One region of the Streptacidiphilus alkalitolerans genome, then DNA from elsewhere that is predicted to be linked to it. Evidence: riboswitches for the same ligand, from Rfam matches in the RefSeq annotation. Region 1 holds a riboswitch; the other holds the start of a gene.
What was found. A riboswitch is a leader RNA that binds a small molecule or an ion and turns the genes downstream of it on or off. The one in region 1 is predicted to bind cobalamin.

Region 1 (3,582 bases):
GCGTCGGCCGGCGTCCCGTAGTCGATCACGACCGCGACCCGCTTCCTGCCGCTGACCGCCGGGGTTCCGGCGCAGGCGGTGGCGAAGTCGGGCACGCGGCCCGGCTTCACGCCGTCCGCGCTGTCGGCGCTGACGCCGAAGCGCCAGCCGTCGACGGAACCGTCCGCCGGACGGTAGGTGTTGGGCCCGGCGGACTGGTAGGTCCAGCCGCTGCCGGTTCCCTCCCAGAACGACCAGTACCGGTAGCTGGACGCCGAAGCAGGCGCCAGCGACATCAGCCCGGCGGCGACGGCCAGGACCGCCACCACCGCAGCGCGCCACACAGCTCTGACATGCATGGTCACGGCCGCGGGCGGGTGCGGGTCTTGCGGCTGTAGCTGATGTAGATCCCGATGCCGGCGCCTGCGGCCAGACCGACCAGGATGAGCCACCAGGCGGAGAAGCTGGCATTGCTGGACTTGTCGGACTTCTCGGAGGCGCTCGCGCTCGCGCTGGAGGACGGTGCGGGGGTCGCGGCCGGGGCCGGGCCGGTCGCCTCCAGTTGGGCGACCAGGTCGGCAGTGCCGAAGCGCTGCGGGTCGATCCCGGTCGCCCTGGCGTCCAGGATCATCAGCGCGAGGGCCGTCGCCTGCGGGGTGCCGTTGCCCTGGGCCCAGGACGCGCCGTTCTGGCGCAGCCACTCGACGGCCTGCTTGGCGTCGTCGGACCGGCCGTTGTTGGCGAGCGCGAGCGCGGCCCAGGCGGTGCCGGCGTAGTCGGGCGCGGGCTTGGCACCGGCCAGCTGGGTGGTCAGGTGCCCGCTGCCGGAGCTGAGCTGCCGCGCCAGGTACTGGGACGCGGCGCCCTTGGAGTCCGAGCAGTTGGCCGCGGGCGCCGACGACGGGGCCGACGAAGAGGCCGACGACGGGGCGGAGGCGGACGAGGAGGCGGACGAGGAGGCCGGCGCGGCCACCGGGAGGGAGCCGGAACCGGCGGCCAGCGCCGCCTGCGCGCTGGCGAAGTCATTGGCGACCAGCTTGCCCGCCTTGTCCGGCTGGTACGCGAAGGCGCCCTGGACGGCCGTGGCCGCCGTGCAGCCGAGCTGGAAGCCGTGCAGGCCGTCCAGTGCGGACTTGCCGTCCTTGGTCACCGTCGCCGGGTCGGTCTTCGCCGCGTACAGGGCGCTGACGACCAGTCCGGTCGAGTTGCCGTCGCTCGGGGTGCCGGGGTTGTAGGACCAGCCGCCGTCCTTGTTCTGCACGGTCCTGAACCAGGCCACGGCCTTGGTCACGGCGTCGTCGTGGCCGCCGAGGGCGACCAGGGCCTGCACCGCCGACGAGGTCGCGTTGCTGTCCTCGGTCGTCGCCGTGCACGCCTTGGTCGGGTCCGCGTTGTAGGACGGCCAGCCGCCGTCCGCGCACTGCTGGCCGGTCAGCCAGCTGATCGCCGAGTCGGCCGGGGTGACCCCCTGGGTGTGCAGGGCGAGCAGGCTGAGGCCCTGCCGCCACACGCCGTCGTAGGTCGGGTCGCTCTTGCCGTAGAGCCCGGCGGGAACGGGGACCGGGCTGGCGGTGGCGGCGAGCGCGGGCGCTGCCGAACCGGCCAGCACGGCGGCGGCGGTCAGCGCGACGGCGCCCAGACGGGCGGCGGTGAACATGATGTGGTGGTGCCTTTCGAAGAGCGGGGGGCGACCGTAGACCTCGACGGGGCCGCTCGCTTCCTGACGGGTGTTCCGGCTGAACGGTTGCGGGTCAGCGCCGGAATCGCACCGGCTTCCCCCGTCAGGAGGCGGATCAAGCAGATCAAGTTGTGCGGCCACTGTATCCGGCCGCCTCCGCCCCGCCCCGACGCGCCCCGGCCGCGGGCAACCCACCGGTCCCGCTCAGGTCGCGCGGTAGAGCAGCGGCTCGGCGCCCTGCAGTTCCTCGGCCAGGCCGGTCTTGACCAGGCGGCGGACGTGGGCGGCGGCCTCGGACAGGGCCAGGTGGCGGGAGACGAAGCCGAGCTCCGACCACGGCCGGTTCCAGTGCATCCCCATCGCGCACTGCCACAGCGTCAGCGGCTCCCGCTGGAGCTGGACGTGCAGCTCCGCGAGCCGCAGGGCGTGGTGCTCCAGCAGTTCGCCGACCCGGCCGGCCGCGTCCGCGAAGCGGTACTGGTGCGCGGGCAGCACCTCCTGCGGCGCCAGCAGGGCGATCCGTTCCAGTGAGTCGAGGAAGTCGCCGAGGGGGTCGGCCGGCTCGTCCCCTTGGTTCTCCGGGTAGAGGCTGACCACCGGGCTGATCGTCGGCAGCAGGTGGTCGCCGGAGAGCAGCCGGGTGGGCCGTCCCGGCTCGTCCAGGTAGAGGCAGACGTGGCCGGGGGTGTGCCCGGGGGTCCAGAGCACCCGCAGGTCGCGGCCGGGCACTCCGGCCGACTCGCCGTGCACCAGCTCACGGTCCGGGAGGGTGGTGGCCAGCGGGGCCTTGCCGCTGCCGAAGCTGCTGAGCGCGGCCAGGTGCTCATCGGGGACGCCGGAGTCGCGCATCAGCTCGGCCATCCGGCCGAGCCAGTGGGTGGGGCTGCTCTCGTGCAGGGCGCGGACCACGGCGGCCTCGGCGGCGTGCATCGCGATCCAGGCACCGGACTGCTCCTGGACGTGGGCGGAGAGCCCGTGGTGGTCCGGGTGGTGGTGGGTGACGATCACGCCGTGCACGTCGGCGAGGGCGAAGCCGGCCGCGGCGAGGCCCTCGGCGAGGGCGGTGCGGCCGGTGGGGTCGTCCCAGCCGGTGTCCACCAGGACCGGGCCGCGGTCGCTCTCCAGCAGGTAGACCAGGGTGTAGCGGAGCGGGTTGTCCGGGATCGGGACGGTGATGCTCCAGACTCCTCCGCCGATGTCCTGGGTGGCGGGTGCCGGGGCGGGGACCCTTGCGGGGGTCTCGTGGGCGGGCATGCTGCCGTCCTCTCCGAGCGCACAGAATCTAGAACATGTTACTTGTTTGGCACAACTAGTCGGGGAGCCTACTGCACGACCGTTGCCCTCAATAAGTAGAACTGATATCAGTTCTATCAACCGCCAAGTGACGGTTCGTCAGATGTCGATCCGGAGGACCGCCATGACCGAGCTAGTGGAGTACGGCGAACTGTTCATCGGCGGGGAGATGGTGGCCCCGGCCGGGCAGGACGTCATCGAGGTGGTCTCGCCGCACACCGAGGAGGTCATCGGCCGGGTCCCGCACGCCTCCCGGGCCGACGTCGACCGCGCCGTCGCCGTCGCCAGGAAGTCCTTCGACCAGGGCCCGTGGTCGCGGCTGCCGCTGGAGGAGCGGCTCGCGGTGGCGGAGCGGATCAGGGACGGGATCGCCGCCCGGGCCGACGAGATCGCCCGGGTGATCAGCGCGGAGAACGGCTCCCCCTACTCCTGGAGCATCCTGGCCCAGGCCTACGGGCCGATGATGATCTGGGACTCGGCCATCGCCACCGCCCGCGCGTTCGCCTTCGAGGAGCACCGGGCCGGCGCCCTCGGGCCGATCCTGGTCCGCCGGGAGCCGGTCGGCGTGGTGGCCGCGGTGGTGCCCTGGAACGTGCCGCAGTTCGTGGCGGCGGCCAAGCTCGCCCCGGCGC
Region 2 (3,582 bases), on a different contig from region 1:
CAGGTGGCCTGGTAGGCGATGATCACCGGGGTCTCCGGCGGGTAGCCGCCCGCGGTCAGCTCCTCGACCAGCTGCTTGGACCGGGCCGCGGAGAGGAAGATCGCCATGGTGGTGCCGTGCCGGGCGAAGTCGCGCACCTCCTCGCCGGGCGGCATCGGCGTCTTGCCGCCGCCGAGCCGGGTCAGGATGACGCTCTGGGCGACCTCGGGAATGGTCAGCTCCCGCTGCGCGATGGCGGCGACCGCCGCGAACGAGGACACCCCGGGCACGATCTCGGTCCGCAGGCCCAGCTCGCGGCAGCGGTCCAGCTGCTCCTGCACCGCGCCCCAGAGCGAGGGGTCGCCGGAGTGGATCCTGGCCACCTTCCGGCCCTCGGCCGCGGCCCGCCGGTAGACCGCGAGCACGTCCTCCATCGCGATCAGCGAGGAGTCCAGGATCTCGGCATCCGCCCGGGCGTGCTCAAGCACCTCGGCCTGGACCAGGCTGGCCGCCCAGATCACCGTGTCGGCCTCGGCTATCGCCCGCGCCGCACGGAACGTCAGCAGGTCGGCGGCGCCCGGCCCGGCGCCGACAAAAGTCACTCTGCCGACAGGTCGATCGCTCACAGCTTGCCTCCACGGCGGGTACGGGTCGCGGGTGCGATCAGGGTCGACAGGTAGGGCAGCGGGCCGTCCAGCGGGTGCCCGGCCGGGCGGATCCGCTCGTCCGGCAGGCCCAGCGAGGAGCCCCAGACGGCGGTCCCGTCCCGGCCGGTCTCCCGCAGCGCGGCGGTGACCTGCGCCGCCAGCCGTCCGAACTTGTAGGCGACCACAGTGCCCGGGCCGGCCAGGGCGTCCCGCAGCACCTGGGACCCGGCGGTGACCGGGACCAGGGTGAGCGGCTCGGTGCCCTCGGCGAGCACGGTGCCGCTGCGCGCGGCCAGGTCCTGCATCGCGGTGATGCCGGGCACGGTCTCCACCACCAGCTCCGGCAGCAGCGGTCGCAGGGTCTGCGCGAGATAGGTGAAGGTGGAGTAGACATTGGGGTCGCCGATGGTGGCGAAGGCGACGCTTCCGTGCTCGCGCAGCAGTTCGGCGACCCGGGCCCCGGCGGCGTCCCAGGCGGCCTCGCGCCTGGCCCGGTCCTCGCGCTCGTTGAGCGCGAAGACGATCCGCTCGACCTTCGCCCCTGGCTCGGTGTGCTGCAGCACGGTGGCCTCGGCGCGTCCGGTCTCACCGCTGTCCAGTACCGGCACCACGATCACGGCGGCCTCGCGCAGCACGCGAACGGCCTTGACGGTGACCAGCTCGGGATCTCCCGGCCCCATCCCGACACCGGTCAGCAGCGGCGCCGACGGACGCGGCGTCACCGGACGGCGCGCAGGCAGAAGGGCACGAGGGCGCGGCAGCGCATGGGTGTAGTCCTCACTCGGGGTCCGCGCCCCGTGTCGTGGTGACGGCGGCCAGAGTTCCTGGCTCGCGGACGACCGCACCCCGGTGCGGAGGGGGCGCGCCGCCCGGTGACAGTGGCGGGACCGCGCCGGATTCGCACCGGACTTCCTCATCATTGCCGCCGTATCAGGCCTCGAAATCCCACCACGCCCGCCGGTGGCCAGTCAACCGGCACCGGGCCCGGCAGCCTGTGGGATGACCCACGTCGACCGGCAGTTGTCGCTGATCACCGGCGCGGAAGCGGACCGTCCCGATACGATCGGACCGGCGGGTACCGGCGATGCATGTGAGGTGGGCATGACCTTCGGCGTCCAGGGCAAGCGGGCCGGGGACCTTCCGGCCGAAGTCACCAGCTTTGTCGGACGCGGGGTCGAACTGGCGTCCGTGGAAAGGCTGCTGAACCAGGCCCGGATGGTCACCCTGACCGGACCCGGCGGCGTCGGCAAGACCCGGATCGCCCTGCGCACGGCCGCCGCGCTGCGCGAGCCGCCGCAGCGGCGCTACCAGGACGGCGTGTTCCTGGTCGAACTCTCCGGCCTCAAGGACGCCGAACTGCTGCCCCGGGCGGTCTGCGTGGCCCTCGGCATCACCGACCAGACGGTCCGTCCGCCGCTGGACTTCCTCACCGACTACCTGGCCGACCGCTCGATCCTGCTGCTGCTGGACACCTGCGAGCACCTGGTGGACGCCTGCGCCATGCTCGCCGACCTGCTGCTGCGGGACGCGCCAGGGGTGAGCATACTGGCGACCAGCCGCCAGCCGCTGGACGTCCCCGGCGAGCACACCTTGGTGATCCCGCCGCTGCCGGTCGAGCCGGAACAGGCGGACGGCGGGGGAGCGGTGGCCCTGTTCGCCCAGCGGGCGGCGGCCGTGCTGCCGGGCTTCCGGCTCACCGAGGCCAACCGGGGCGACGTGCTGGCGCTCTGCCGCCGGCTGGACGGGATCCCGCTGGCGATCGAACTGGCCACGGTACGGCTGCGGGCGATCCCGCTGGAGCAGCTGGCGGCCCGGCTGGAGGACCGGTTCCGGCTGCTGACCGGCGGCCGGCGCACCGCGCTGCCCCGGCACCAGACGCTGCGGACCACCATCGGCTGGAGCCATGAGCTGTGCACCCCCGAGGAGCGGCTGCTCTGGGCCCGGCTCTCGGTCTTCGCCGGGAGCTTCGACCTGGCGGCCGTGGAACAGGTCTGCGCGGGCGGCGAACTGGACCCGGACGAGGTGGTCGAGCACCTGATCGGACTTGTCGACAAGTCGGTGGTGCTACGAGTCGACGAACCGTCCGAGGGCACCCGCTACCGGCTGCTGGACACCATCCGCGAGTACGGCGGCGAATGGCTGGCGCAGACCGGCGAGGAGCCCGGGGTCCGGGCCAGGCACCTGGACCACTACCGGGCCGCGGTCGGCCGCTTCCGCGCCCGCTTCCTGACGAACGACCAGGTCCCGCTGTTCCGCGGGCTGCTGCTGGAGATCGAGAACCTGCGCGCCGCCATCGACTTCTGCGTCGAGCACCACAGCCGGGATCCCGACGAGGCGCTGGCCCTCACCACCGAGCTGTGGGAGTTCTGGGTCTGCTCGGGCCTGCTCGCCGAGGGCCGCTACTGGCTCGACCGGGCCCTCGCCAGGCAGCCGGAAGCCACCGCGGCGCGCTCGCTCGCGCTCAGCTGGGCCGCCAACCTCTCCCTCTTCCGGGGCGACCACGACACCGCCCTGCACGGCCTCAACGAGGCGCTGGCCATCGCCGAGGCGCTGGACGACGACCGGCTGCGCACCCACGCGCACCACTTCCTGGCCCAGTCGGCCGGCTGGCGCGGCGACCACGACGCGGTCGACCTGCACATGCGTCAGGTCTTCAGCCACATCGCACTCGGCGGCGACCCCACCGCCGAGGCCCTGATGGTGCTGCACCTGGGCCTCAGCCGACTGCTCGCCGGGAAGTTCGCGTCCGCCATCACCGCCTTCGACCACCAGTTGGCCGCCCTCGCCGACGTCCCCGGCGAGCGCTGGCTGCGCGGCTACCTGCTGGTGGGGCGGGCCCTCAGCCTCTACAACCTCGACAGCCCCGACCACCCCGACGGCGGGGGCGACCCCGCCGACTGCGCCGCCACCGCCAGGGAGGCCCTGTCCGCCAAGGCCGAGCTGGGGGAGCCCACCG

Region 2: it holds a riboswitch for cobalamin, as region 1 does, so the genes downstream of both, cobI (precorrin-2 C(20)-methyltransferase) here and ACEZDG_RS27955 (prenyltransferase/squalene oxidase repeat-containing protein) in region 1, are expected to answer to the same signal.

What each region holds. Positions count from the first base shown of each region.
Region 1 is NZ_JBHEZX010000014.1:209,499-213,080, reverse strand. Features, by position in the region: gene ACEZDG_RS27960 (SCO2322 family protein) at 1-338, opposite strand, end outside; gene ACEZDG_RS27955 (prenyltransferase/squalene oxidase repeat-containing protein) at 341-1,636, opposite strand; adenosylcobalamin-variant (AdoCbl-variant) riboswitch at 1,697-1,767, opposite strand; gene ACEZDG_RS27950 (MBL fold metallo-hydrolase) at 1,862-2,911, opposite strand; gene ACEZDG_RS27945 (aldehyde dehydrogenase) at 3,075-3,582, shown strand, end outside.
Region 2 is NZ_JBHEZX010000018.1:78,561-82,142, reverse strand. Features, by position in the region: gene cobM (precorrin-4 C(11)-methyltransferase) at 1-605, opposite strand, end outside; gene cobI (precorrin-2 C(20)-methyltransferase) at 602-1,348, opposite strand; cobalamin riboswitch at 1,423-1,568, opposite strand; gene ACEZDG_RS30970 (ATP-binding protein) at 1,626-3,582, shown strand, end outside.